Regions from separate parts of the Rhizobium sp. GCM10022189 genome, predicted to be linked through region 1. Evidence: predicted binding sites of a transcription regulator. Region 1 holds the regulator's gene; each other region holds the start of a gene.
What was found. Region 1 encodes HrcA, which represses chaperone genes, less so after heat shock. Its sites were predicted from a motif close to GTTAGCACTCNCNNNNNGNGAGTGCTAAC; they were not measured.
Positions count from the first base shown of each region.

Region 1 (9,800 bases):
GCCGCTCGATCCGCATGCGCGTCGGCGCCTTGCCGCAGAACCCGACCGGACTTCTGGGCTATGCCTTCAATTGGTCGCCGGAGGGCGTGGTCAATGAATATCTGAATGACTGCGAGGTCATCGAGGGCGGTGTGCGCAAGCTGGTCTCGCCGATGGAATGGCATGAGACGATCTATGTCGGCGGCGTCAAGCTGGAGGCCTTCACGACGTCGGGCGGCCTCGGCACCATGTGCGATACCATGCTCGGCAAGGTCGACAACCTCGACTACAAGACCATGCGTTACCCCGGCCACATGGAGCTGATGAATTTCTTCTTCCATGAGCTTCTGATGCGCGACCGCCGCCAGCTTGCCGGCGAGATCCTGACCAATGCCAAGCCGCCGGTCGACGACGATGTCGTTTATGTGCATGTCGCGGCAGAAGGCACCGTCAACGGCTCCTTGCGCCGGAAGGAGTTCGTGCGCGCCTATTATCCGATCGAAATCGCCGGCGCCCGGCGCACGGCGATCGCCTGGACCACTTCGGCATCGGTGGTTGCGGTCATAGAAATGGTCCGCGACGGTCTGCTGCCCTCGGATGGCTTCCTGCATCAGGAACACATTCCGCTGGACATGTTCCTGAAGACGCCGACGGGCAGCCTGTTCAAGGCCGGGGCCACGAGCAGGGACTGACGCGATTCCGGCGAAAGACGAAGCGGCGTTGCGTCTCAAGCCGCACAGGACAAGAGAGGCGTCAGCTTTTCGCTTCCGAAAGCAGCCAGCGCCGGAAGCCGGCGACCGCCGGCCGAGGCCAGCCAGAGCTGCCGGTCGCGCCGCCGGACGTCGTGGATGAGCCGATATCCGGCAAGCCGATCAGGCGAAGGATCGGTGCCGAGCGTCGCTGCGATCGCCGGCGCCACCAATCTGACGCTGGTGACTTTCCTGATTCCCGTCGGCGCGATCCTGCTCGGCGCCGCCGCCTCGGCGGGCAATTGCAGCTCAGGCATCTGATCGGCACGGGATTGATCGCGGTCGGAAGGCTCGTCAATTTCAGAAAAAGGTGCGCGGCCTGATCTCGCTCAGCAGGCGAGGTCTGCGACGACGGAATCGAGGATCAGCATGCCTGCCGGCGTGCAGCGCAGGCGGGAATTGCCGATCCGCTCGATGAAACCGTGCTCCAGTAAAAATTGTTCGCGCTTCGGATCGGGATCGCGGCCGGAAAGCTGCTGCCAGCGGGCCAGATCGACGCCTTCCTTCAGGCGCAGCCCCATCAGCAGCAGCTCATCGGCCTGCTCGTCGAAACCGAGGCGTTCCTGCTCGATGATACCGTGCCCGTCGCGCTCGACGAGGTCCAGCCACGTTTCCGGCTTGCGCTCCGTCGCGGTCGCGATCTTGTCTGCGCCGCGCGTCAGGCGTCCGTGCGCGCCGGGGCCGATGCCGGCATAGTCGCCATAGCGCCAGTAGGTGAGGTTGTGGCGGCTCTCCGCACCCGGCCGCGCGTGGTTGGATACTTCATAGGCTGGCAGCCCTTCGCGCCCGGTGATCTCCTGTGTCGCCTCATAGAGTGCGGCGGACTGGTCGCCGTCGGGTACGATCAGTTTTCCGGCCTTGTGGAGGCCGTAGAAGGGCGTGCCTTCCTCGATGGTGAGCTGGTAGAGCGAAAGATGGTCGACGGCATAGGAGATCGCCACCTTCAGTTCGCGCTCCCATTCTTCCACCGTCTGGTTCGGCCTGGCATAGATCAGGTCGAAGGACATGCGCGGGAAGATGTCGCGCGCCAGCCGGATCGCCTTCAGCGCGTCGGCAACGTCATGCAGCCGGCCGAGGAACTTGAGATCGCGGTCGTTCAGCGCCTGCACGCCGAGCGAGACGCGGTTGACACCGGCGGCGCGATAGCCGCGGAAGCGTTCGGCCTCGACGCTGGAGGGGTTGGCCTCCATGGTGATCTCGATACCATCGGGCACATGCCAGTGCCGCGAAATGCCGTTCATGATCGCATCGACCGTTTCCGGCTTCATCAGCGAAGGCGTGCCGCCCCCGAGGAAGATGCTGCTCACCGTCTTCGGCCCGCTCATCTGGCGGGCGTTCGCGGTCTCCTTGAGGAACGCGGCGACATAGCGCTCCTGATCGACCGGTTGATGCCGGACATGGCTGTTGAAATCGCAATAGGGACACTTCGCCGCGCAGAAAGGCCAATGCACATAGACCCCGAAACCGGGTTCGCCGGTATCGGGCAGAAGTTTTGCATCGCGCGTCAGCGCAGGCGAATTGATCATATTCAACGCGTGGCCCTATGCTTCCAGGCAGGTTTCGACAAAGAGCTTGAAGGCGCGCGCGCGGTGCGACAGGGCCTGCGGCTTGCCGATAGTCCAGCCGTGCTTCTCTTCAGCACTCATCTCGCCGAAAGTCACGTCATAACCTTCCGGCTGGAAGACCGGATCGTAACCGAAACCCTGCGTCCCGCGGGGCGGCCAGACGACCGCACCTTCCACTTCGCCGCGGAAAAGCTCGGTATGGCCATCCGGCCAGGCAAGGCAGAGCACGCTGACGAACCGGGCGGTGCGCTGCTGGGGCTTCGCCGCGCCGGCCTTCTCCAGCGCCTTCTCGACCTTTTCCATCGCCATGTTGAAATCGCGCGTGCCGTTGCCGGTTTCCGCCCAGTCGGCCGTGTAGACGCCCGGATCGCCTCCGAGGGCGTCGACGACAAGGCCGGAATCGTCGGAAAGCGCCGGCAGGCCGGAGGCCTTGGCTGAGGCGAGCGCCTTGATCGTGGCATTTTCCTCGAAGGTCGTTCCGGTTTCCTTGGGCTCGATGAAATTGAGTTCGGCGGCCGATTTTGCCGTAAAGCCGAGCGGCCCGATCAGATCCTGGATTTCGCGGATCTTGCCCTGATTGTGACTGGCGACGACGATGGTTTTGGTTTCGAGCTTACGCATAAAATATCCTTACTTCATGCCCCAGATTCTGGCTTCCGCGCATTCCAGGCTGTTGCCGTCGGGATCGCGGAAATAAATCGATCGGCCGCCCTGCGGCCAGTGAACCTCGGATTCGACGGCGATACCGGCAGCTTTCAGCTTTTGCGCCATCGCATCGAGATTGTCACCCGAAACCCTGAAGCAGGCATGGCCCTTTCCGGTCGTGCCGTGCGGCGGAACCTGCAGGCTATCAGGCGCCGGCGGCTTCACCGTTTCCTGCGGGTTGAAGATCAGGAGCACGCCCGGTCCGCAGCGGAAGAACACATGGCGGTTGCCCGAGCGCGCGATCTTCTCAAGGCCGAGCACAGCCCCATAGAAGGTTTCGGCCGCGTCGAGATCGGTTGCGTAGAGCGCCGTTTCGAGAATGCCTTCGATGGGTTGCGCCATTGCCCGCCCCTTGTCCGGCCTTGCCCCCGGAAGCAGGGACAAGGAAATTCACTGGCCAAGCCCGAATGGAAGTCTCAGGCGATCGCCTGCTTCTGCAGGTCCACCAGTTCGCCAATGCCTGCCTTGGCAAGGCCCATCAGCGAGGAGAATTCCTCCTCGGTGAACGGCGTGCCTTCCGCAGTGCCCTGGATTTCCACGATTCCGCCGGCGCCCGTCATGACGAAGTTGGCATCGGTCTCGGCCGAGGAATCCTCCAGATAGTCGAGGTCGATGACCGGCTGATTGGCGAAGATGCCGCAGGAGATCGCCGCGACATGATCCTTGAGCACGCGGTCGGCCTTGATCATGTTGCGCGTTTCCATCCAGCGCAGGCAGTCGTAAAGCGCAATCCAGCCGCCGGTGATCGAGGCCGTGCGCGTGCCGCCATCGGCCTGGATGACATCGCAGTCGAGCGTAATCTGGCGTTCGCCGAGCGCGGCAAGATCGACCACGGCGCGCAGCGAGCGGCCGATGAGGCGCTGGATTTCCTGCGTGCGGCCGCCCTGCTTGCCGGCAGCCGCCTCGCGCTTCATGCGCTCGCCCGTGGCGCGCGGCAGCATTCCGTATTCGGCCGTGACCCAGCCTTTGCCGGTGTTGCGCAGCCATGGCGGGGTCTTGTCTTCAAGGCTTGCCGTGCAGAGCACGTGCGTGTCGCCGAATTTCACCAGGCAGGAGCCTTCCGCATGCTTGGAGAAATTGCGCTCGAAGGAGACCTTGCGCATCTGGTCGGTTTTTCTGCCTGAGGGCCGCATTCTCTTCTCCTGAAACATGATGCCGAAAAGCGTGAGCGGTTTCCGGCCAATATCATGCATGTATTGTATCGTCGCCCGCTTCTACGATTGGCTGCGTGCATTTGCAAATTCCCTTTTGCCACGGGGGGCAGATTGGCTATATTTCCGGTATATCATTCAGTGCGGGTGCAAAAAGTTCATGAGCTACAGGTCGACATCAATCTCGGATGCTGTAGCTGCGCTGGATGAACGGTCGAAGGAAATCTTCCGGCGCATCGTCGAAGGCTATCTGGAGCATGGCGAGCCCCTCGGCTCCCGCAACCTGTCACGCCTCCTGCCCATGTCCCTTTCGCCCGCCTCCGTTCGCAACGTCATGAGCGATCTGGAAGAGCTCGGCCTCATCTATTCTCCGCATGTCAGCGCCGGCCGCCTGCCGACCCAGATCGGGTTGCGCTTCTTCGTCGACGCCTTCATGCAGGTCGGCGACCTCTCGGCGGAGGAACGCGCCAGCATCGATCGCCAGGTGCGGGCCGGAAGCCGCGACAATCCGGTGGAATCGATGATGAACGAGGCAAGCCGCATGCTCTCGGGCATTTCCCGCGGTGCCGGCCTCGTCATCACCTCCAAGAGCGACCCGGTTCTCAAACATGTCGAGTTCATCCGCCTGGAACCGACGAAGGCGCTGGCCGTCCTTGTCGGCGATCACGATCAGGTGGAAAACCGCATCATCGAACTGCCCGCAGGCGTCAGCTCTTCGCAGCTCACCGAGGCCGCCAATTTCCTCAATGCGCATATGGCCGGGCAGACGCTGCCGGAATTCCGCCTGCAATTGAGCCGGCTGAAGGATGAAGTTCGCCACGAGCTCGATGCGCTCTCGCGCGATCTGGTGGAGCGTGGCGTTGCCGTATGGGCCGGCAGCCCGGACGAGACCAAGCCGGCACAGCTCATCATCCGCGGCCGCGCAAACCTTCTGGAGGGCGTGGGCGGCGCCGAAGATCTCGACCGGCTGCGCCTGCTGTTCGACGACCTCGAAAAGAAGGACAGCCTGATCGAGCTCCTGAACCTGGCTGAAAGCGGACCGGGCGTGCGCATCTTCATCGGCTCGGAGAACAAGCTGTTCTCGCTGTCGGGCTCTTCGTTGATCGTCGCGCCCTATCGCGATGAGGATGACCGTATCGTTGGCGCGGTCGGCGTCATAGGCCCGACCCGGCTCAATTATTCCCGGATCGTCCCGATGGTGGATTATACCGCCCAGCTCGTTTCGCGCCTTTCGCGCAGTACCCTCTGAAATACTTCGCAAAACCGCTCGAATTTTCGCTTCTTCGTCACGCAGACTTGATTTTTTCCGGCCAAACATCGATATCGGGCGCATCTGAGAAGACACCAACCGGAGACCGTCATGACCGATGAAACGACGCAGAACGGACCTGACGCAACTGTGGCGCAAGCCGCAGCCGACGCTGCCGCAAACGTCGAAAATGAAGCCGTGAAGGAAGCTGCTGCAAGCGAGCCCGATCCGCTTGAGCTTCTGAAGGCCGAAAATGCAGAACTGCGCGACCGCTACCTGCGCCTCGCCGCCGAAATGGACAACCTGCGCCGCCGCACCGAGCGTGAGGTCAAGGACGCCAAGTCCTATTCCGTCGCCGGCTTCGCCCGCGACATGCTGGCCGTCTCGGACAATCTGCGCCGCGCGATCGATGCTATTCCGCCCGAAGCCAAGGCTGCGGCCGATGCCGGCCTGACGACGCTGATCGAAGGTGTCGAGATGACCGAGCGCTCCATGCTGTCGGCGCTCGAGCGCCACGGCGTTCGCAAGCTGGAGCCGGTCGGTCAGAAATTCGATCCGAACTTCCATCAGGCGATGTTCGAGGTGCCCAATACCGAAGTGCCGAACAACACTGTCGTCCAGGTCGTGCAGGCCGGTTTCACCATCGGCGAGCGCGTGCTGCGCCCGGCCATGGTCGGCGTCGCCAAGGGCGGCCCGAAACTCGTCGAGGCCGAGGCCAATTCGGTGCTGGACGAGAAGGACGCCTGAGACGGCACGGACGACAATGATTGAAAAAGGCCGCGGGAGCGGCCTTTTTCATGCGGTCTGCATGGTCCGGCGGATCATATCCGCGCGAAGCGCTCGATCAGCAGGTCGAAGAAGCCGTCCGCATCGACATGGCGCATCACCTTCGCATTGCGCTTGCGGTCGGTCACATGCCACCAGTCGACCACCGTCATGCCGACGGTGAGTTCGGATTTCACCTCGATCTCCACGTTGCAGTCCCGCCCCTTGAAGAGTTCGGGTTTCAAAAGATAGGCGACCGTCGTCGGGTCGTGCAGCGGACCGCCGTCCGAGCCGTATTTTTCGATGTCGAAGCGCTCGAAGAATTCCAGCATCTCCACCATCGCCTTGGCCGGCGCGGTGCCGAGATCGGCCATGCGCTTCACGCGGTCTTTCCGGGTCAGGAGCTGGTGCGTCACGTCGAGCGGCATCATGACAACGGGGACGCCCGAGCGGAACACGATATCGGCGGCTTCCGGATCGACGTAGATATTGAATTCGGCGGCCGGGGTGATGTTGCCGCCCTCGAAGAAGCCCCCGCCCATCATGACGAGTTCGCGGATGCGCGCCACGATATCGGGCGCCTTCTGGAAGGCCAGGCCGATATTGGTCAACGGTCCCAGCGTGCAGAGTGTAACCGTGCCTTCCGGCTCGCGTCGCAGCGTTTCGATGATGAAGTCGACCGAATGCTGCGCCTGCAGCGGCATCGTCGGCTCAGGAAGGGTCGGGCCATCGAGACCTGTCTTGCCATGCACATGCTCGGCAGTGACCAGCGCACGGGCGATCGGCCGGTCGGCTCCGGCAAAGATCTTCACATCGGTCCGCCCGCAAAGCTCGCAGATGATGCGCGCATTGCGGCTTGTCAGAGACAGCGGCACGTTCCCGGCGACAGTGGTGATGCCCAAGACTTCAAGCTCTTGCGGACTGCCGAAAGCCAGCATGATCGCGGCGGCATCGTCCTGGCCGGGGTCTGTATCGATAATGATCTTTCTCGGTTCTGCCATCCCGATCGTTCCATCCTCTGGTGCGCGTCGCTCTCGCATGCACCTTCTTATTGTCTTCATGCTCCCGTCGCAAATCAGCACATCGCGTCGGGGCACGTTTTGATGCGGGGCCTTGCTTCCTTTGTCAAGGAAGCTGCCTCGCCGGTGTTTACCCTAAAATGCCGGGGGGCTGTGACCGAGGACCATTGTGCCTTGCAGCAGGCAACGGTCGTCCCCATATTAGCGGTACCCGGATGCTGCATGTAAGGTCCGGAGAGGTCGCTTGCATCAAGGACTTTGGAAGATGAGCCGCATCACCCCTTTCGCCAGCCCGCTGCTTCTGGGCTTCGATGCCATGGAAAAGACGCTCGAGCGGATTTCCAAGGCGAGCGACGGTTATCCGCCCTATAATATCGAACGTATCGCCGCGGGCCACGACGCGCCCGAGCGGCTTCGCATCACGCTTGCCGTCGCCGGTTTCAGCGAAGAAGAGCTCGATGTGTCAACCGAGGAGAACCAGCTTCTCATCCGCGGCCGCCAGGTCGATCACGGCGAGCGCGACTACCTCTACCGCGGCATCGCCGCCAGACAGTTCCAGCGCACATTCGTTCTCGCCGACGGCATGCAGGTTCTGGGCGCAAGCCTCAAGAACGGCCTGCTCTCGGTTGATCTAATTCGCCCGGAACCGGCGCGCATGGTCAAGAAAATTAACATTTCGGTTTCACAGTAGCACAACGGTTTGTTGAACCGTTGGTCCCTTCTCTCGGAGGAACAGGAATGTTGATGAAAGAAGCCACGTCGCGTTTGACCAAGTCCGAACTTGCCGGAATCGGCAATGGCGAGGTCGCCTATATCCGCAAAATACGCACCGAAGAGGTTGCCAAGTGCTTCCCCGAGGCTCCGGATATCGATCCGAGCGTTGATCTCTGGGCATTGTTCGGCGCCGACGGTACGCCGATCCTGTTGACGGACAATCGCTCCAGCACCTTCTTCAAGGCCGCTGAAGACGAGCTGAAAACGGTCAGCCTGCATTGATCGAAACCGGCCTGCCGGGCACGGCCGGCCGCCGGAATGCGTGTGTGAAGATCGTAATGGGCAATGCAAGGGACTGATGTCGGTCCCTTGCCCATACGTCAGCTGCCTTGCGGCATTTCCCTATTCCCGAAAAACTCCATGCAACGGCAACCCTGTCGAAGGGTCAGACGCGCGTGAAAGTGAGATAGGCCGAGGAGCGCCCTTCGCGGCGGGCCTTGGCTTCGTAGCGGGTGCTCGGCCAGCCCTCATAGGGCGTCAGCCAGTCGGCGGCATTCTGTGCCGTCCATTCGAAGCCGCCGTGATCGCGGCACTTCAGCAGGGTCCAGTTCACATAGGTGTCGATATCGGAGGCGAAGCAGAAGAGCCCGCCCGGCTTCAGCACCCGGTGAAAACGGTCGAGATTGGTCTTGGAGACGAAGCGCCGCTTCCAGTGCTTCCGTTTCGGCCATGGATCCGGATAGAGCAGGTCGATCTGGTCGAGGCAGTGATCGGGAAGCCAGTCGAGAAGCTGCGTGGCGTCGTCATTATAGACGCGCACGTTGCGCGCACCGGTCTCGTCGACGCGTGCGAGCAGCTTCTGCATGGAATTGATGAAGGGCTCGACGCCGATAAAGCCTGTCGAAGGCGCCTCCAGCGCGCGGTGGATGAGATGCTCGCCGCCGCCGAAGCCGATCTCCAGCCGCATCTTTTCGACCGGATCGGGGAAAAGCGCCTTCAGCGGCTCCGGGGGAGCCGCCGAGAGATCGACGATGAATGCCGGAAGCAGGGTGGCGAGCCTTTCGGCCTGCTGCTCGCGCAGGGCCTTTCCCTTGCGGCGACCGAAAAAGGCTTCGGTCGCCCGGCCCCGGCGTTCCATATCCGTCATGCAGCAGCCTTGGTCTTGACGGCGTCCTTGAGCGCCTTCACGAGGTCCGTACGCTCCCAGGAGAACGAGCCGTCACGGCCTGCCTTGCGGCCGAAATGGCCGTAGGCCGAGGTCTTGGCATAGATCGGCTTGTTGAGGTCGAGGTGGCGACGGATGCCCGACGGCGACAGGTCCATGTTCTGGCGGATCGCGGCTTCGACCTGGTCCTCGGAAACACCCTTGCCGGTGCCGTGCAGGTCGACATAGATCGACAGCGGCTGGGCAACGCCGATAGCGTAGGAAAGCTGGATCGTGCAGCGGTCGGCAAGGCCGGCGGCGACGACGTTCTTGGCGAGATAGCGGGCAGCATAGGCAGCCGAACGGTCGACTTTCGTCGTGTCCTTGCCGGAGAATGCGCCGCCGCCATGCGGAGCCGCGCCGCCATAGGTATCGACGATGATCTTGCGGCCGGTAAGACCGGCGTCACCGTCCGGGCCGCCGATGACGAACTTGCCGGTGGGGTTGATGTACCACTTGCAATCGTCGGCGATCTTCAGGTCGCCGAGCGCTTCGCGGATATAGGGTTCGACGACGCTGCGAACCTTCTTCGAATCCCAGCTGTCGTCGAGATGCTGGGTGGAAAGAACGATCGAGGTGGCTTCGGCCGGCTTGCCGTCGACATAGCGGACCGTCACCTGGCTCTTGGCGTCGGGGCCGAGCTTGGCGACTTCGCCTTCGCCCCGCTTGCGGGCGGCGGCGAGCAGCTGCAGGATCTTGT
Region 1 is NZ_JBHSOR010000049.1:746,091-755,890, reverse strand. Features, by position in the region: gene ACFPWW_RS24800 (saccharopine dehydrogenase C-terminal domain-containing protein) at 1-671, shown strand, start outside; partial or broken gene ACFPWW_RS24795 (EamA family transporter) at 876-1,051, shown strand; gene hemW (radical SAM family heme chaperone HemW) at 1,058-2,254, opposite strand; gene rdgB (RdgB/HAM1 family non-canonical purine NTP pyrophosphatase) at 2,270-2,914, opposite strand; gene ACFPWW_RS24780 (VOC family protein) at 2,924-3,340, opposite strand; gene rph (ribonuclease PH) at 3,415-4,131, opposite strand; gene hrcA (heat-inducible transcriptional repressor HrcA) at 4,310-5,398, shown strand; gene grpE (nucleotide exchange factor GrpE) at 5,510-6,145, shown strand; gene ACFPWW_RS24760 (nucleoside hydrolase) at 6,220-7,164, opposite strand; gene ACFPWW_RS24755 (Hsp20 family protein) at 7,448-7,873, shown strand; gene ACFPWW_RS24750 (DUF1150 family protein) at 7,921-8,178, shown strand; gene trmB (tRNA (guanine(46)-N(7))-methyltransferase TrmB) at 8,342-9,043, opposite strand; gene metK (methionine adenosyltransferase) at 9,040-9,800, opposite strand, start outside.

Region 2 (9,800 bases), 390 kb from region 1:
CTGAAGCTCGGCAACGCATTGGCACGTTTCGACGGACGCGTGGCGGCGCTTTCCAATGCCGGCGTCGATCTCTCGCTCATCGAATACCGTGCCGCTTTCGGCCGTCCGCTCGATTATTATACCGGCCTCGTCTTCGAGGTGATGGTGGAAGGCTCTTCGGCTGTTCTGGCCGGTGGCGGCCGTTTCGACAGGCTGATGACCTTCCTCGGCGCCAGGGACCGTATTCCCGCCGTCGGCTTCTCCCTCTGGCTCGACCGTATCGAAACCGAAAGGGCAGCCGCATGACGATCACGATCGCGCTTCCCTCCAAAGGCCGCATGAAGGACGACTGCTCGGCGATCTTCGAGCGCGCCGGCCTGAAAATCTATGCCGTCGGCAACGACCGCTCCTATCGCGGCCGCGTCGAAGGCTGGGACGATGTGGAAATCGCCTTCCTCTCGGCCTCGGAAATTTCCCGCGAACTCGGCAACGGTTCGATCGATTTCGGCGTCACCGGCGAAGACCTCGTGCGCGAGGGGCTGGCGGAGGCCGACAAGCGGGTGGAATTCTGCGCCCGGCTCGGCTTCGGCCATGCTGATGTCGTCGTGGCCGTGCCGGAAATCTGGCTGGATGTCGATACGATGGCCGATCTCGTTGACGTCGCCGCCGATTTCCGCGCCCGTCACGGCCGGCGCCTGGCGATCGCCACGAAATATTGGCGGCTCACACAGCAGTTCTTCTCCAGCCAGCACGGCATCCAGCTCTACCGCATCGTCGAAAGCCTCGGCGCCACCGAAGGCGCGCCTGCCTCCGGCTCGGCCGATATCATCGTCGATATCACCTCGACCGGCTCGACGCTGCGCGCCAACCACCTCAAGGTGCTTTCCGACGGCGTCATCCTGCGCTCGGAAGCCTGCCTCGTGCGCGCCCGCAAGGATGCCCATGCCGATACGCCGACGGCAAACGCGATTGTCGAGGCCGTGCGCTCGGTTCTCTGATTTCAGATTTTCTGACAAAGAAATCCCGCCGTCTTTCGACGGCGGGTTCTGCATGCATGCGAGGACGTTTGTTAGCGGGCTGCGACGGCCTGCGGGCCGCGGCGGGCGTCGAGCGAATAGGCGCCTGCGCCGTTGGTGGCGAGCATGATATAGGCGCCGGCAAGCGTGATGTTCTTCAGGAAGTTCACGAAGTTCAGGCCGTTGATCCAGCCGTTTGCCGCAGCCGGGAAGTCAGGAACGTTGACGGTCGGCAGGTGGAAGACGATGCCGGTGAACACGCAGAATGCGGCAATCAGCCAGCCCGTGTAACGAACCTGATAGCCGATGAGCACCGAAAGGCCCATGACGAGTTCGAAAATGCCGGCAAGGTAGGTGAGTGCGGTCGAAGCCGGAAGGCCGGCGCCGGCGATCATGCCCGCGGTGGCTGCCGGATCGGTCACTTTGCCGAAGCCGGCAAAAATGAACATGAAGGACAGGAGGATGCGGGCGAGAAGGATAAGGACGTTGTTCGTATTCGACATGGACGTTGCTCCGTTGAATGGCTCTTGAGGTCTTGATGCCCCGGTACCGTGTTGGACCTCGTGTGCAACCTATTTCGCCTTTTTCCGGCGTCAGGGAAAGATAAACGGCAGCGGACAGTTTGTTCACTAATAGGAGACGATCAGGCGGCTTGCCTTGCATGGCGGCGGTCTTCTATGGTCGCCACCTCACCCAAGGAGAAACCGATGGCAGATCTTTCCGCATTTCCGATCACCAGCCGCTGGCCGGCGAAAAACCCCGACATTATCCAGCTTTATTCGCTTCAGACGCCGAACGGCGTGAAGATCTCGGTAGCCCTTGAAGAGCTCGGTCTGCCTTATGAGCCCCACTATGTCTCCTTCGCGACGACAGACCAGAAGACGGCTGAATTCGTCTCGCTGAACCCGAACGGCCGAATTCCGGCAATCATAGATCCCAACGGTCCGGATAGAAAGCCGATAGGCCTTTTCGAATCCGGCGCCATCCTGCTCTATCTGGCGGAAAAGACCGGCAAGCTCATTCCGGCCGATGCGGCGGGGCGCTACGAAACCATCCAGTGGGTCTTTTTCCAGATGGCCGGCATCGGCCCGATGTTCGGCCAGTTCGGCCATTTCTACAAGGCCGCCGCCGACAAGGTCGCCAACAATCCCTACCCGGTGGAGCGCTATCGCGACGAGGCCAAGCGCCTGCTCGGCATCCTGGAAAATCGTCTGCAGGGGCGCCAGTGGATCATGGGCGACGAATACACGATCGCCGACATCACCACGTTCCCGTGGATCCGCGGCGCCGATATTTTCTACGGCGGCCGCGAAGTTCTGGAATATGCGAAATTCCCCGCCGTCATGGACTGGCTGCAGCGCTGCATTGCGCGCCCGGCGAGCGAGAAGGGGCTGAACATTCCGGTGAAGCCGGTCTGAGCACCTTGCTCGGCGTCGAAAATAGAAAAGGCCGATCGCAAGACCGGCCTTTTTCTTGAAATCGTGCCGGCAGCTTACTGGCGGCTGGCGATCTGGCTGCTACCTTCCAGCTTGAAGCGGGGGAAGACGAAAACGCCGACCATGCTGCCGCTGTACTTTTCTTCCAGCCCGTTGGACTCGCCCATGCAGAAGAGCGGCTGGCGGAAGCCGTTCGGCATGATGATGGTGGTCGAAAAACAGAAGGATGAGGACAGCGTGGCCGCCTGTTCGAAGAGTTGCAGCACGTGGTTGCGGTCCTTGCCGTCGTAGCAGCGCACGAGGCTCAGAAGGCCGCATTCCTGCGCCGAGAGACCGTGCAGCATCGCGCTCCACTCCCCGAGCTTTATTACGCCGGTCGAAAAGTCTCCGATCCAGCTTTCGGATACGGAGAACTGCGCCAACATGTCGTGATTGTGATTATTGTAGTCCAGCGAGCCGGGTATCAAAGGTGCGGCAGCATTGGCTTTGGCGATCTTAAACAAGGCGTTCCCCAGTTCGGGCGCGGCTTCCATGCCGCGCACTCGGCAAACACAAAGAAACAGGATCACGTAGCGCCAGGCATCATGCCTGTGCTTGTACCTTGCGAAAACAAGCTTTCGGCCCGGCACCAGATGGCTGCCGCCGAGTACCTCTCGCAAGGTTTACTCTCATATGTTCGCGGAGACCTTCGAAGCCCGAATGTTCACGCTTGGCCTTTGGCGCGTTCCGGTCTCGTCTGCGGCGAGCTTCATCCGGGCCGAACGTCAATTGCAGCGCGGATTTATAGGAGCTTTTGCGCAAACGGCAACGGCTTTTTCGGGGGCGTTGGCATGGCGTTATGGTCAGGATTTTCCGTGGATTTGCAGGTTTTCAGCCAATTTCGTGGCCGGTATTCAGCTTCACGCGCTGTGGAAACGGTTTCACTCGCGGCAAAACATGCAATCCTCGTAAATTATGCGCCTTGTCGGCGAATTCTTCGCAAGTGAAGAAATGTGCGGCAACGCAAGCTTCGCGAAAGCCTCGGATAAAAACTTGGCTCCAGAGGGCAAGTTAAACGTTCAAGTGGCCCGTAAATGCGGTGTTTTTCGAATCGCTTGAATAAAAAGGGCGGCCCGAAGACCGCCCCTCCTGAACTGGATGGTTCAGATGCATGACCCAGGGGTCTTACATCATGTCCATACCGCCCGTTCAGCGCGCTTGTCGCGCTGAACCACCTTTGGATGATGGGCGGTTTCATGGACGCTGGTGCAAGACGCCTCTGGCGTCTTACATCATGTCCATACCGCCCATGCCGCCCATGCCGCCCGGCATTGCCGGAGCGTCCTTCTTCGGCAGCTCGGCGATCATGGCTTCCGTGGTGATCAGCAGCGAAGCAACCGAAGCTGCGTTCTGCAGAGCCGTGCGGACAACCTTGACCGGGTCGACGATGCCGAGCTGGATCAGGTCGCCATATTCGCCGGTCTGGGCGTTGTAGCCGTAGTTGTCTTCGTTCTTGTCGAGGATCTTGCCGACAACGATCGAAGCTTCGTCGCCTGCGTTTTCAGCGATCTGGCGAACCAGAGCCTGGAGGGCGCGGCGAACGATGTTGATGCCGGCTTCCTGGTCCTCGTTGGCGCCCTTGGCCTTGATCTTGGTGGAAGAACGCAGCAGAGCGACGCCGCCGCCCGGTACGATACCTTCCTGAACAGCAGCGCGCGTCGCGTTGAGGGCGTCGTCGATGCGGTCCTTCTTTTCCTTTACTTCGACTTCCGTCGAACCGCCGACGCGGATAACGGCAACACCGCCGGCGAGCTTGGCAAGACGTTCCTGCAGCTTTTCGCGGTCGTAGTCGGAGGTGGTTTCTTCGATCTGGGCCTTGATCTGGGCAACACGGCCTTCGATGTCGGCCTTGGAGCCGGCGCCGTCGACGATCGTGGTGTTTTCCTTGGAGATCGAGACCTTCTTGGTGCGGCCGAGCATGTCGAGCGTGACCGACTCGAGCTTGATGCCGAGGTCTTCGGAGATGACGGTGCCGCCCGTCAGGATGGCGATGTCTTCGAGCATGGCCTTGCGGCGGTCGCCGAAGCCCGGAGCCTTGACAGCAGCAATCTTCAGGCCGCCGCGCAGCTTGTTGACGACGAGCGTTGCAAGAGCTTCGCCTTCGACGTCTTCAGCGATGATGAGGAGCGGCTTGCCGGTCTGAACGACAGCTTCGAGAACCGGGAGCATGGACTGCAGGTTCGAGAGCTTCTTTTCGTGCAGGAGGATGAAGGCGTCTTCGAGGTCAGCAACCATCTTTTCCGGGTTGGTGACGAAGTAGGGGCTGAGATAGCCGCGGTCGAACTGCATGCCTTCGACGACTTCGAGTTCGGTTTCGGCGGTCTTGGCTTCTTCGACGGTGATAACGCCTTCGTTGCCGACCTTCTGCATTGCTTCGGCAATGTCGAGACCGATCTGCTTTTCGCCGTTTGCGGAGATCGTGCCGACCTGGGCAACTTCTTCCGACGTGTTGATCTTCTTGGCCTTGGCCTGGAGATCCTTGACGACTTCAGCAACAGCGAGGTCGATACCGCGCTTGAGGTCCATCGGGTTCATGCCGGCGGCAACTGCCTTTGCGCCTTCGCGAACGATGGCCTGTGCGAGAACCGTTGCAGTCGTGGTGCCGTCGCCGGCGACGTCGTTGGTCTTCGAAGCAACTTCGCGGACCATCTGGGCGCCCATGTTTTCGAACTTGTCTTCAAGTTCGATTTCCTTGGCGACCGAAACACCGTCCTTGGTGATGCGCGGAGCGCCGAAGGACTTGTCGATAACGACGTTGCGGCCCTTCGGACCGAGGGTTACCTTCACTGCGTCAGCGAGGATATCGACGCCGCGCAGCATCTTTTCGCGCGCGCCGCGGCCGAATTTTACTTCTTTAGCTGCCATTTTGAGAACTCCAAAAAAGGGGTGTCAGCGATATCAGATGAAAGACAACCGGCCGATCAGCCGATGATGCCCATGATGTCGGCTTCCTTCATGATCAGAAGGTCTTCGCCGTTGATCTTGACTTCCGTGCCCGACCACTTGCCGAACAGAACGCGGTCGCCGGCCTTGACATCAAGCGGAACGACCTTGCCGGACTCGTCGCGAGCGCCGGTGCCGACAGCGACGATTTCGCCTTCCTGCGGCTTTTCCTTAGCGGTATCCGGGATGATGATGCCGCCCTTGGTCTTCTCTTCGGATTCAACGCGACGGACGACGACGCGATCGTGAAGCGGACGGAAATTGGTGCTTGCCATTGTCTAATCCCTCGATCAAATGACATCTGCGGACCGGGGTGGCCCACATGGAGGATGTTAGCACTCAACTCCCGTGAGTGCTAGCGCCGTGCATTTAGGGATGGCTCCGGAAGGAGTCAAGAAGAGCCTTCACGGATTTTTGTGCCGGAATTGTGAAGAGGGCGGGATTTGTCCCGCGCCGCTTGCCGAACGTTGCGCACGTTCGGCTTTCCAGACTCTGACCTTCTTCCTCCGGGTGAGAAAATGCCTTGCCATTGAAGCCCGCCTTTGCAATGTCACCGATGGCTGAAAGCGAAGCAGGAAAGCGGAATGGCAAAGCGGATTGCGAACTTCTCCGAGATCACCGATCGATATGACGTGGTGCTCTGTGATGTCTGGGGTGTCGTCCATAACGGCGTCGATCCGTTTCCAAAAGCAGGCGAGGCGCTTGAGGCTGCCCGCGCCGCCGGCCTGACCGTCGTTCTCATCACCAATTCGCCGCGCGTCTCCTGGCAGGTCGTCGAGCAGCTGCGCCAGATCGGCGTGCCCGATGGCGCCTATGACCGCATCGTCACCTCTGGCGACGTCACCCGGGCGCTGATCGCCGAAGGTCCGCGCGAAGTCTTCCTGCTCGGCCCCGAGCGCGACAATCCGATCCTCGAAGGTCTCGATATCGAGCGCGCGCCCGCGGGCGAAGCCACCTCCGTCGTCTGCACCGGCTTCTTCGACGACGAGACGCAGACGCCGGAGGACTACACCGACATGCTCGTGGATTTCAAAGCCCGCAACGTGCCGATGATCTGCGCCAATCCCGATCTCGTGGTCGAGCGCGGCCACCGCATCATTCCCTGCGCCGGCGCCATGGCCGCCTATTACGAGCAGCTCGGCGGTTCCACCCGCATTGCCGGCAAGCCGCACCGGCCGATCTATGAGGCGACCCTTGCCGCTGCCCGCGAAGTGCGCGGCGATTTCCCGATCGACCGCGTTCTGGCGATCGGCGACGGCATGCCGACGGATGTGCGCGGCGCCTTGAATTATGGCCTCGACCTTCTCTACATCAGCGGCGGTATCCACGCGAAGGAATATACGCTTGATGGCGAGACCGACGAGGCGATCCTGCATGCCTATCTCGAACGGGAAAAAGCCGCACCCAAGTGGTGGATGCCGCGCCTCGCATAAGAGAAACGAAGCCGATGACCGTGTTCCACCGCAATGAAACCCGAGATCCGCTGCCCGAGCATCTGAAAGGCGGCGTCATCGCCATCGGCAATTTCGACGGCGTCCATCGCGGCCACCAGTCGGTGCTGAACCGGGCGCTTGAAATCGCAAGGGAGCGGGGCGTGCCCGCCCTGGTGCTGACTTTCGAGCCGCATCCGCGCACCGTCTTCAAACCGGATGCGCCCGTCTTCCGCCTGACGCCGGCGCCCTTCAAGGCGCGCATTCTGGAAGAGCTCGGCTTCAACGCCGTCATCGAATATCCTTTCGACCATGAATTCTCGCAGCGTTCGGCGGAAGATTTCATCCATTCCATCCTGAAGGACTGGCTCGGCGCATCGCAAGTCGTGACCGGTTTCGATTTCCATTTTGGCCGCGGCCGCGAGGGCGGGCCTGCCTTTCTGATGGATGCCGGCAACCGCTACGGTTTCGGCGTCACCTTGATCGATGCCTTCCGCGACGAAAATACCGACGTCGTTTCCTCCAGCCATATCCGCGCGCTCCTGAAGGAGGGCGATGTTTCGGCCGTCGCGGCCATGCTCGGCTATCATTATACGGTTGAGGCGCAGGTCATCGACGGCGAAAAGCTCGGCCGTCAGCTGGGCTTCCCGACCGCCAACATGCAGCTGCCGCCGGAGGCCGAACTGGCGGCCGGCATCTATGCCGTCCGCTTCCGTCTCGAAAACGGCAAGCTTTACGATGCGGTGGCAAGCTACGGCCGCCGCCCGACGGTGACGGAAAACGGCGCGCCGCTGCTCGAAACCTATCTCTTCGATTTCAGCGGCGATCTCTATGGCCAGATCTGCTCGGTCTCTTTCTTCGGCTATCTGCGCCCCGAGCTGAAATTCGACGGGCTCGACCCGCTCGTCGCGCAGATCAGGCGCGACGAGGAAGAGGCCAGAGCGCTTCTCTCAGGTGTCAGGCCGCTCGGCGAACTCGACAGGAAGCTCTGTTTCGAAAGCAATTCCGGCAAAACTGCGTAGCGGTTTATTGAAAATGCTTAGGCGGCACCAAGCGCCGGCTGCGCCTTCTGCCGCGGCAGCGGCGGGAAGGCGAGCGCGATTGCCGCAGCACCGAGCCCGACCAGCGCCGACCCGATGAACAGCCACGAATAATTGGCATAGCTATCGTAGATCCAGCCGCCGATCAGCGGGCCGAAGGCCATGCCGATGCTTGACAGCATGGTCGCCGCCCCGAAAACCGTGCCGATGATGCGCGGGCCGAAATATTCGCGCGCCAGCACCGCATAGAGCGGCATGACGCCGCCATAGGCGCTGCCGAAAATGACGGCAAGCACGTAGAATTCCCCAAGCCTGCTGACGGCGAGATAGGTGGCAAGCGCTGTCGCCTGTATCAGCAATCCCGCGATGATGACCGGCTTCACGCCGATCCTGTCCGCCAGCGTGCCATAGAGCAGGCGCCCGCCAAGACCGGCAAGACCCTCGACGCTGTAGATGCTGACGGCGGCCATCGGGGCGACGCCGCAGAGCGTGGCATAACTCACCATATGGAAGATCGGCCCGGAATGGGCCGCGCAGCAGGCAAAGAAGGTGAGCCCGAGCACGATGAACTGCGGCGAACGGAAAACCCGCCACAGATTGGGAACGCCGCCATCGGCCGGCACGATCGCCTCATGCGTCTCGACGGGCGGGGACGGACGGCGACGCACGAGAAGCGCTGCCGGGATCATCAGGATCAGCGCGCCGATGCCGATGACCATCATTGCCGGGCGCCACTCGTAGGCGGTGATGAGCCAGCGTGCGAAGGGCGAGATCGTCATTGGCGCCACACCCATGCCGGCCGAAACCAGCGAGACGGCAAGGCCGCGGTTCTCGTCGAACCATTCCGTCGTGGCCGCGATCATCGGCGCGAAGAAGGCGCTGGCCGAAAGCCCGACGAGCACGCCATAGGTCAATTGAAATTGCAGCAGCGTTTCCGCCCGGCTGGCAAGCACCAGCGCCAGCCCGAGGATGACGGAGCCGATCAGCACCACCGGCCGCGGCCCGAAACGGTCGCTGGCCGCGCCCCAGAAGAAGCCGCCGATACCCATGACGATGAAATTCAGCGTCATGGCGCTGGCAATGCCGGCATGCGACCAGCCGGTTGCATCCGCGATCGGCTGCTGGAAAATGGCGAGAGAAAACATGGCGCCGAGCGCGACACACGTCATCAGCGCGCCGGCCGCGACGATAACCCAACGATAGGAACTGTTCATATCCTCATCACTCCTTGCGGGTTCGATCGGCATGATGAATTTCCCATGCCCGCGAGTCAAAGACGTTCGGGCAACGAGGAATTCGACAGGCTCTTGGGATTTTTGCAGCGGAAGCGGGAAAATCGCGGCCATGGCGCGTCGCCGCCATCCGCCGGTCGTCTTTTCATGCGGCGGGCGTTCGGCCTTTCGTAAGGTTGCGGGCCTGAAATCCCTCTTCCTTTTCCGCCGAAAAGCGCCTATGAACCGGCGCGATGAGTAAATTCCGGCTGGCGCATTCGATACGAATTATCGGCCCGGTCTTCCGCGCGCGCTGAGCGGCCGGAAGGTCCGGGTTTTTGGCGCTTGGATTGAGCGAGCGCTTTCCGTCACCATAGATTTGATGTCCGCGCGCCCGTCCGGGCCGCCAGAAACGATTGTCACACATGACCGACACAGCCGAAAAGATCGATTATTCGAAGACCCTCTATCTGCCCGAGACGGATTTTCCGATGCGCGCCGGCCTGCCGCAGAAGGAGCCGGAACTCGTTGCCCGCTGGCAGCAGATGGACCTCTACAAGAAGCTGCGGGCTTCCGCCGCCGGCCGCGAAAAATTCGTCCTGCACGACGGCCCGCCCTATGCCAACGGCAACATCCACATCGGCCACGCGCTGAACAAGATCCTCAAGGATGTCATCACCCGCTCCTTCCAGATGCGCGGTTACGA
Region 2 is NZ_JBHSOR010000049.1:353,834-363,633, reverse strand. Features, by position in the region: gene ACFPWW_RS22875 (ATP phosphoribosyltransferase regulatory subunit) at 1-285, shown strand, start outside; gene hisG (ATP phosphoribosyltransferase) at 282-977, shown strand; gene ACFPWW_RS22865 (DoxX family protein) at 1,049-1,498, opposite strand; gene ACFPWW_RS22860 (glutathione binding-like protein) at 1,703-2,413, shown strand; gene ACFPWW_RS22855 (hypothetical protein) at 2,488-2,934, opposite strand; gene ACFPWW_RS22850 (hypothetical protein) at 3,131-3,382, shown strand; gene groL (chaperonin GroEL) at 3,698-5,335, opposite strand; gene groES (co-chaperone GroES) at 5,392-5,688, opposite strand; gene ACFPWW_RS22835 (TIGR01459 family HAD-type hydrolase) at 5,998-6,846, shown strand; gene ACFPWW_RS22830 (bifunctional riboflavin kinase/FAD synthetase) at 6,861-7,865, shown strand; gene ACFPWW_RS22825 (MFS transporter) at 7,883-9,097, opposite strand; gene ileS (isoleucine--tRNA ligase) at 9,520-9,800, shown strand, end outside.
Region 2: groES (co-chaperone GroES) is a predicted target of HrcA. The motif match lies at 5,745-5,773, and genes of this name have one in related genera.

Region 3 (9,800 bases), on a different contig from region 1:
GGAGCGTTCGTAGATCGCGTCTCCGCTGCGGATATAATCGTAGTCTGGCATTGCTATTCCTGTTGCAGCGCTTCGGCGAGACCGGAGGCTCCAAGCCTTTGCAGGCAATCGGCACTCGACTCGCCGGCACCTCTATTGTCTTCGATCAGCCGGGCGAGCCTCTCTATAGCGAAATCGATCCGTTCGCCAGCAATCCTTGCAGCCGGCGGGTCGGCCGCAAGCCCGCCGACGATAAAGCCGTACCCTTCGGCTGACCCCACGATCGCCAGATCGGCGCGCCGATGCGCGCAGCCTTTTGCGCAGCCGGAAAGGTGAAGCTTCATCGAGCCGTCGAAGAGCGCGGGAGCGCGATCCATCAGCCGACCGGCCAGGACCCGCGTTTCGTAAAAGCCCGAAGCGCAGGCGCTAGCCCCGGCGCAGGCGGCGACCTGCTCGGCCGGCTCGTTTGCCCGCACACTGAAGCCGTGATCGACGGCCGCCTTCCGGATCGCCGGCATTGCCGTTTCGGGCAGACCGATCACGAAGAAGCCACGATCCGGAGCCAGCCGGATTTCTTCCGCGCCGGCGCTCTCGGCCGAAGTCAGGAAGGAGATCAGATCGGCGGTTCTTGCCTGACCGAATGTCAGGCGCACGCCAAGTGCGGCGCGGCCATTGCCCAAGGCCGTGATGCCGACGAAGGAGGATTTTTTCGGAACGGGACGGGTCGATCGAATGCTATCGATATCCGGAAAACGGGCCGTCAGCGCTGCCGCATCGATATCGCGGGCGCGCGCACTCCTGCCATGGGCGGCCAGCATCTGCAGCAGATCGCTCGCCGCATCGGCAGCGGCATCGGCGTTTCCAAGGGCAAGCGGCGTCGCGCCCTCTTCATCGCCTGCTATCGAAACCAGCCATTGTCCCGATGGCTGCGCGACGATGCGGATATCGGCCGTGAGAGCGGAAAGCGAAAAGCGGCCGCCTCCGTCGATCAGGATGGAGAGTTTGGGAGCAAGATGTGCGGAGTTCAGGACGTCGCCGAGCTTGTGGCGCAGCACGGCCTCCATCTCTGCCGCATCGGCGATCTCTTCGGCGTCGATACCGTGCAGCGGCGAAATCTCGATCGCCACGCCACCGGGCACAATGATCCCTGCATTGTCGACCGCCGCCGTCAGCGGCCCGACGGTATCGCTACGGAGCCCCCGGATCTGTAGATTGCCGCGCGCGGTGATCTCGAGAATGCCGTTGCCATGCAGCGCTGCCGCGCGGGCCAGGCGTTGGAACTGGGAAACCGTGAGTGCGCCGCCCGCAGGCCGCAGCCGCACCAACAGGCCGTCGCCGGTTTGCATGGGTGCGGCAAGCGCCGGGCAGGCACCACGCTGCATGCCCGCGATATCGGGTCTCCCCGCGTTCAAGATCTTGCCGGCAGCGCTGCGCATTCACCCATCCTTTGGTCCATCTCTTACATGATCGCGCCGGATGCAGCAAAGTAAGATCGGTCCGGTGATCGGCGTTCAGTCCTCGAAATCCCGTCCCTTTCGCAGGAGATAGATGTCCATGATCCAGCCGTGCCGCGCGCGTTCCTCGACGCGCAGACGGGCTATATCCCCGGCAATATCGCCAAGGCGGCCGGAGCGGATGACCTCGTCTTTGGTGCCGAGATAGGCACCCCAGAATATCTCGGCATCGGGATCATCGATCTTCGAAAAGGCCTGTTCGCCATCCAGCATCACGACCGTCGTCTCGTGCGTCAGCCCCGTTTGCGCCAGCCGCCGGCCGGTGGTGATCTCGACCGGCTTGCCGACGAGGTTGACCGGGATGCGATGGCTTGCCGCCAGCGCCTGGATGCTGGTAATGCCCGGCACGACGCTGTAGGCAAAAGCGCATGTCCCGGCATCGCGCACCCGTTCAATGATGCGGATCGTGCTGTCATAGAGGCTCGGATCGCCCCAGACGAGGAAGGCGCCGCTTCCTGCTTCCGGCAGGCCTCCGATCAGGCCCTCGTAGATGCGGGCGATTGCCGCGTGCCAGTCGTTCACGCTCTCCATGTAGCTGCGGTTCTGGTCCGCCCGTTTCGGTACCTCGAATTCGACGATGCGGACGTCTTTGCGGCTCAAATATTGCTCGCAGATGTCCCGCCTGATGTCGGCCAGGTTCGCCTTGTCGGCGCCCTTGGTCGGGATGAAGATGACGTCAGCACCGTTCATGGCATTGATCGCCTGCACGGTCAGATGCTCGGGATTGCCCGTGCCGATGCCGATGATATGGATATACCGCACGCTTCCTGCCTCGCAATTTATGGGCGGTTTGTGCCGCTAAAGCCGGCCCTTGGCAAGAGCGGACCCAGAAGTTGGCCGCGGCCAACTTTCTATCTGTGTGGTTAGCGGAGCGTTGATTGTCGCCATCCCCCGAATCATGTCATCTACGATACGCTTTTTGAAGCTATGTTGACGGAAAAGCGCTTTGAGAAAGGGCAAGTGTTTTGGACAACATTAGCGTATCGACGACAGACATTCGCATCGAGCGGCACGCCACGCAGCTCTCGCGCCAGCTGAAGCTGCTGCGCGAAAGGCTTTTTCCGCCGCTTTCGCAAAAGACGCTGCGCACCTTCAGCTCGGGTGAAGCGGCGCAGATGATCGGCGTTTCCGATGGTTATCTGCGCCAGCTCTCCCTGGACGGCAAGGGGCCGCAGCCGGACGTCTCGCAGAATGGCCGCCGCTCCTACACGCTCGGCCAGATCAACGAGTTGCGCCAGCATATGGCGAAGATCAAGCCCAAGGATGCGCTCTCCTACCTTCCCTGGCGGCGCGACGGCGAAAAGCTGCAGACGATCGCGATCACCAATTTCAAGGGCGGTTCGGCCAAGACGACGACCACGCTCTATCTGGCGCAGCATCTGGCGCTGGAAGGCTATCGTGTCCTGGCGATCGATCTCGATCCGCAGGCCTCGCTTTCCTCCCTGCTTGGCGTCCAGCCGGAATTCGACCTTTTGGATGGCGATACGCTCTATGGTGCGATCCGCTACGATGCACATCGGCGCCCGTTGAAGGATATTGTCCGCAAGACCTATTTCGACGGTCTCGATCTGGTCCCCGGCAATCTCGAGCTGATGGAGTTCGAGCACGAGACGCCGCGAGCGCTCAGTGATCGCCAGAGGCCGGAAGAGCTGTTCTTCCGTCGTGTCGGCAATGCGATTGCCGAAGTCGAGGCCGACTACGATATCGTCGTCATCGACTGCCCGCCGCAACTCGGTTATCTCACCCTCGGTGCCGTCTGCGCCGCCACGTCGCTTCTCATCACCATTCATCCGCAGATGGTCGATGTCGCCTCCATGTCGCAGTTCCTGCTGATGACGTCGGATCTTCTGTCTGTCGTGCGCAAGGCCGGCGGCGACCTGCAGCATGATTTCATCAAATATGTCGTCACCCGGCATGAGCCCTTCGATGCTCCGCAGTCGCAGATCGTGGCGCTCCTGCGCGGCCTCTTCGGCGATGACGTGCTGACGGCAACCATCCTGAAATCGACGGCAATCGCCGATGCGGGCCTCACCAAGCAGACCCTCTACGAGATTGAAAAGGGGCAGGTTCGCCGCTCCACCTATGACCGGGCTCTGGAATCGGTGAACGCCGCCAATGGCGAAATTCTTGCCAGCATCCATAAAGCATGGGGCCGCACATGAGCAGACGCGATCGACTGAAGGGACTGTTTACCGATACGGCGCAGGAGTTGGCCGCGGCCAACTTCGAGGGTGCATCCGCGCGCGGCGCGGCCGGCCCGGTGCGCACCATGGCGCTGACGCTCGGACGCATGGAGGAAGAGAGCAGGGCGATGGAGGAAGCCCTGCTGTCCGGCGAACATGTCGTCGAACTCGATCCGGAGTTGATCGATTCCTCTTTCATTCGCGATCGTCTCGGCGACGAGCCGCTCGACATGGAAGACGAACTCGTGCAGTCGATTGCGCAGAACGGCCAGGAGGTGCCGATCCTCGTGCGACGCAACCCGCATCATGACGGGCGCTATCAGGTCGCCTATGGCCATCGCCGCCTCCAGGCGGTGAAACTGCTCGGCCGCAAGGTGCAGGCGGTCATCCGCAAGCTCGACGATACCGATCTCGTCATCGCGCAGGGCATCGAAAACTCGGCACGGCGGAATCTGTCCTATATCGAACGGGCCGTCTTCGCGCTCAATCTCGAACTGAAGAAGTTCGACCGACCCGTCATCATGAAGGCACTTTCGACCGACAAGACGGAATTGTCGAAGCTCATTTCCGTGGCGAAAGCCATTCCCGCCGACATTATCCAGGCGGTGGGTGCCGCGCCCGGCATCGGTCGCAGACGCTGGATGGCACTTGCCCAGGATTGGACGGATGCTGCCGCCTCGCGGCTGACGAAGCTGATCGGATCGTCCACCTTCAATGCGGTGGAGAGCGACCGTCGCTTCGAGCTTCTCGTCGCCGAGCTTTCCAGGAAGGAAGAGGCGAAGCCCGAAACGGTCGAGTATGACTGGAAACCTGCGAGCGGCGGCAAGATCGCCGGCCGTATCAAGAGTTCCGGCACCTCCTTCACGATTGCCCTGAAGACCGGCGACGCGCCGGAATTCGGCGCCTATCTTTCGAGCCGCCTCGACGAACTCTACGAAGCCTACAAGGCCGGGAAGTAGACAGCGGGGCAGGGACGGCAAACCGCGGCGGGATTGCTGCCGCGCGCTGGTCGATAGTGTAACTCCGGAGAGGCGGAGCGATTGCGATCGCTCTGCTCGTGACGCTCGGCGAGGCAGGCAAACATTCCCGTCTGAAAACCGGGTGATAACCTCGATCTCGCCGGCCGCGACGTTGTTTGCATGTTTTTGCCATGCGATAACTGACGGAAGCAAATACGGCTTTCCCTTCCCTTTGTGAGAATCCGTTAAACCTAACAATGCGCTACGATATAGATGCCGCAACGCTCCAGACGCTGCTTCCGGCCATTGCCGGGGCCGAGGACGCGCTGGCGCGGCTCGACGAGCGGACGGCACGGTCGCCGGTGGGGCAGGGCTTTGCCGCGCGCGGCCATTTCTTCGATGCGGCCGGTGCGCTGTGGGTGGCGGGCGAGCTCGTGCATCTCGAAGACCTGGTCCTTCACGATGCGCATATGGACAGCCGCGCGCCGAGCCACGAGCTGACCATCGCCCACTCCGTCCTGCGCACGCGGCGGCGGATCGAGACGGCCGATCCGGCCTGGGCGCTCAGCCCGGCGGGCCTTGGCGTGCTGACCGCCAGCATGCTGGAAGGGGAGGAGAGGGCGCCCGAAGTACCCGAGGCCGCGCCTGTCGGGCATGAGCCTGACGAAGAGGACGACGGGGCGCCGCTTGCCGCCGAAATCGCCGAACTCGATGCCCTGCTCGCCCGTTCGCAGAGACTTCTCGACCGGCATGCCGGAAAACCTGTGGCGGAAGAGCTGGCAGAGGCTGCATCGACGCAACGCAACGACGATCCGCTTGGCCTGTTCGGCGACGACGAATGGAACGAGGAAGAGCGGCTTCAGCAATGGCGCGGGCTGATACCGCTCGTCGAGGAGCTGCCGCACAGCCTGGCGGCCGCCGTTCTCTTCGATGCCTGGGAGCGGATCGAACCTCTGCGCCGGCAGCATTGGCTGGGCGGACTGCTGATTGCAAGCAGCCTGCGGGCGCGCGGCAAGGTCGCCTCGCATCTCTTTTCTTTTCACACCGGGCTGAAGCAGATCCGCCACGAACGCCGCCGCTCGCGTGATCGCGTCACACGCCTGCAGGCCTTTCTCGATGCGATGCGGGAAAGCGCCACCGTCGGTCTGAAGGAGATCGATCGTCTGTCGCTCGCCCGCACGCAGATGGAGCTGCGCTTCCGCGGTCGCCGCTCGAACAGCAGCCTGCCGCAGCTTGCCGATTTCATCCTGTCGCGGCCGATGGTGTCGGCCGCCATGGTTGCGCGCGAGCTTGGGGTGACGCAGCGCGGCGCTCTGAACCTCATCAACGAGATCGGCATCCGCGAAATCACCGGCCGTGGCCGCTACCGGGCCTGGGGCATTCTCTGAAGCCGCTACCGGATACGTCTTTTCGACCGCAGCAAGGGTGTATCCGCAAAGACTTTGAGTGGCATCGTAAACTTAACGAAGTAGCGATCAAGATGTGGGATCTGGCGGCATGACCCGCTTTGCCCGTGATCCGCTTTATCGCCGCCATCGCTTTCCAACCGAAATCATCGCCCACGCCGTGTGGCTCTATTTCCGCTTCCCACTGAGCTTGCGAATGGTCGAGGCCATCCTGGCCGCACGCGGTATCATCGTCTCGCATCAGACGGTCCGGCTGTGGGCTGAGAAGTTTGGCGGTGCCTTCGCCAACGACATCCGCAGACGCACGGCCGGCCGGCTCGGCGAGCGAATTGCGCGCCGCGGCAATGGACCAATGGGCCAAGATCGCCCGGATATGACCTCTTGCTGAAACTCGGCATCTCCGCTTGTTTCGTGACCGTTAAGTTTACGATGCCAATCCGGTCTCAAGACTTCAGTGAAGCCTCAATTCACCTTCGACACGGCGCCATTCGTTGGGTCCAATCAGGCGCTGATGGGTGTAACGGACGGAATGCAGCGGCCCATCGAGGTTCGCCTGCCAGAAGTCCAGGAACTTGTGCATTTCGGGAAAGTCGGGAGCGAGATCGTAGTCCTGCCAGACATAGGTCTGCAGCACGGATTCAAAATCAGGAATGCGGTAGAGGATATGCGCGGTTGTCAGTCCATAGCCATTAAGCTGACGCTCCAGATCCGATGAGAATTGCATGCTTCGTCTCCGTTTCATGACAATCCAAAGGTGGCGCAAAATTTTGCGGCCATCAACGAATTTCCGAACGCGACAGCTCAGTTTGTTGTTCCTTTACAGCATGTTAGCAGCCGCTGACGGTAATTGCTAATTTTTCGTTCTGACCTCTTGAAATCGAAAATCCGCAAAACCAGATCATTTCGCGCAAAACGCTCGAACGAGGTTTTGCACCCGCCCGGACTGGTCATCCGGTCCGGCCCAGGGGGAACAACGTCATCTTTTTTGCTCAACGGAGGAAAACATGTCGTTCCGACCGCTTCATGATCGCATTCTCGTTCGCCGGGTCGAATCCGAAGAAAAGACCAAAGGCGGCATCATCATTCCCGACACCGCCAAGGAAAAACCGCAGGAGGGCGAAGTCATCGCCGTCGGCCCCGGCGCGCGCAACGAGGCCGGCCAGATCCAGGCGCTCGACGTTAAGGCCGGCGACCGCATCCTGTTCGGCAAGTGGTCCGGCACCGAGATCAAGATCAACGGCGAAGACCTGCTGATCATGAAGGAAAGCGATGTCCTGGGCATCATCGAAGCTCAGGCCGAGCAGAGACAAGCGGCCTGAGGCGATACCCGTCAATCCAACCCATCAGTCAGATAGCTGCCTATTGAGGAGTTAAAGAAGTGGCTGCGAAAAAAGTCAAGTTTCACACCGATGCCCGTGAACGCATGCTGCGTGGCGTCGACGTGCTCGCCAATGCGGTCAAGGTCACCCTCGGACCGAAGGGTCGTAACGTCGTGATCGACAAGTCCTTCGGCGCCCCGCGCGTTACCAAGGACGGCGTTTCCGTCGCCAAGGAAATCGAACTCGAAGACAAGTTCGAGAACATGGGCGCCCAGATGCTGCGCGAAGTGGCATCGAAGACCAACGATCTCGCCGGCGACGGCACCACCACCGCGACCGTTCTCGCTCAGGCAATCGTCAAGGAAGGCGCCAAGGCCGTTGCCTCCGGCATGAACCCGATGGACCTGAAGCGTGGTATAGACCTTGCCGTCGACGCTGTCGTCAAGGAGCTGAAGACCAACGCCCGCAAGATCACCAGCAACTCCGAAATCGCCCAGGTCGGCACCATCTCCGCCAATGGCGATTCCGAGATCGGCCGCTATCTCGCTGAGGCGATGGAGAAGGTCGGCAACGAAGGTGTCATTACCGTCGAGGAAGCCAAGACCGCCGAGACCGAACTCGAAGTCGTCGAAGGCATGCAGTTCGACCGCGGCTACCTCAGCCCCTACTTCGTCACCAACCAGGACAAGATGCGGGTCGAGCTGGAAGATCCCTATATCCTGATCCACGAGAAGAAGCTTTCGAACCTGCAGTCCATGCTCCCGGTTCTCGAAGCCGTCGTCCAGTCCGGCAAGCCGCTCCTGATCATCGCTGAAGACGTCGAAGGCGAAGCGCTTGCCACCCTCGTCGTCAACAAGCTGCGTGGCGGCCTCAAGATCGCCGCCGTCAAGGCTCCGGGCTTCGGCGACCGCCGCAAGGCCATGCTGGAAGACATCGCCATCCTGACGGGCGGCACCGTCATTTCCGAAGACCTCGGCATCAAGCTCGAGAATGTCACCCTCAACATGCTCGGCCGCGCCAAGAAGGTTGCGATCGAGAAGGAGAATACCACCATCATCGATGGCGTTGGCTCCAAGACCGAGATCGACGGTCGCGTTGCCCAGATCCGCGCCCAGATTGAGGAAACCACTTCCGATTACGACCGCGAAAAGCTGCAGGAACGTCTTGCCAAGCTCGCCGGCGGTGTTGCCGTGATCCGCGTCGGCGGCTCGACGGAAGTCGAAGTAAAGGAGAAGAAGGACCGCGTCGACGATGCGCTGCACGCTACTCGCGCAGCTGTCGAAGAAGGCATCCTGCCTGGCGGTGGCGTTGCCCTGCTGCGCGCCGTCAAGGCGCTCGATAATCTCGACGCTGCCAACCAGGACCAGAAGGTCGGCATCGAGATCGTTCGCCGGGCGATCGAAGCGCCCGTTCGCCAGATTGCCGAGAATGCCGGCGCCGAAGGTTCCATCATCGTCGGCAAGCTGCGCGAGAAGGCCGACTTCTCCTACGGCTGGAACGCCCAGACCGGCGAATATGGCGACCTCTATGCCCAGGGCGTCATCGATCCGGCCAAGGTCGTGCGTACCGCACTCCAGGATGCCGCCTCTGTTGCCGGTCTGCTGGTAACCACCGAGGCGATGATCGCCGAGAAGCCTAAGAAAGAAGCTGGACCGGCGATCCCCGCCGGCGCCGGCATGGACTTCTAAGGCAATCGAAGGAGGCTCGCGCCGTCCGCCAGGTGCGGGCCTCACAAGCACGAACCAAGTTCCATCGGTCAAGATCAATGGAGCCAAGCCATGAGAAAGGAAAGCATCAGCAATTCGATACCGGAGGAAGCTACAGCCGCGATCAGCGCCGGACATCTTCTTCATCCAGCCAAGCATTTTGGTCATCCCTGTGACGTTCTTGCCGCCGACGATATCGGCGATGACGAGAAACGGGCCATTCTTGCGTCGTGGGCATCCGACATCTTTGCCATCGAGTCCATTCCGGCCCTTCGCCTTTATCCCGGCACGGATAAAGCCGTCTCCTATGACGAGATCATTGAAGCGCTGAAGACGTTGGACCAGCGTGATGCGCAGGCCGGAGAGCAAGACTCGTCCAGTTCCTTCGACTTCCCCAGGACTCATCGCCGCAGATCACGAGTACGCCGGTTCGGCGGCCTTGGCTTGTGCAGCTACCGGAAAGGAGACCACCGCCGACAGCCGTTCGAGATGTAGACACCGCTTCTAGCCTGCAGCGTGCCTCTTCGAGGACGCGGGCATGATTTTTACCGACGACTCTTTGCTCAATTGAGGAGGTTTTGCCGATGAAGATCGCTCAGATCGCACCCCTCGCCGAAAGTGTTCCGCCGAAGCTCTATGGGGGAACCGAGCGCATTGTTTCCTATCTCACCGAAGAACTTGTCGCCCAGGGCCATGACGTGACCCTCTTTGCCAGCGGCGACTCCGTCACCAAC
Region 3 is NZ_JBHSOR010000046.1:136,792-146,591, reverse strand. Features, by position in the region: gene ACFPWW_RS18860 (precorrin-8X methylmutase) at 1-51, opposite strand, end outside; gene cobG (precorrin-3B synthase) at 54-1,415, opposite strand; gene cobF (precorrin-6A synthase (deacetylating)) at 1,491-2,255, opposite strand; gene repA (plasmid partitioning protein RepA) at 2,459-3,655, shown strand; gene repB (plasmid partitioning protein RepB) at 3,652-4,635, shown strand; gene ACFPWW_RS18835 (RHE_PE00001 family protein) at 4,893-6,023, shown strand; partial or broken gene ACFPWW_RS18830 (IS6 family transposase) at 6,133-6,357, shown strand; gene ACFPWW_RS18825 (usg protein) at 6,493-6,765, opposite strand; gene groES (co-chaperone GroES) at 7,046-7,360, shown strand; gene groL (chaperonin GroEL) at 7,420-9,048, shown strand; gene ACFPWW_RS18810 (hypothetical protein) at 9,139-9,561, shown strand; gene ACFPWW_RS18805 (glycosyltransferase family 4 protein) at 9,651-9,800, shown strand, end outside.
Region 3: groES (co-chaperone GroES) is a predicted target of HrcA. The motif match lies at 6,868-6,896, and genes of this name have one in related genera.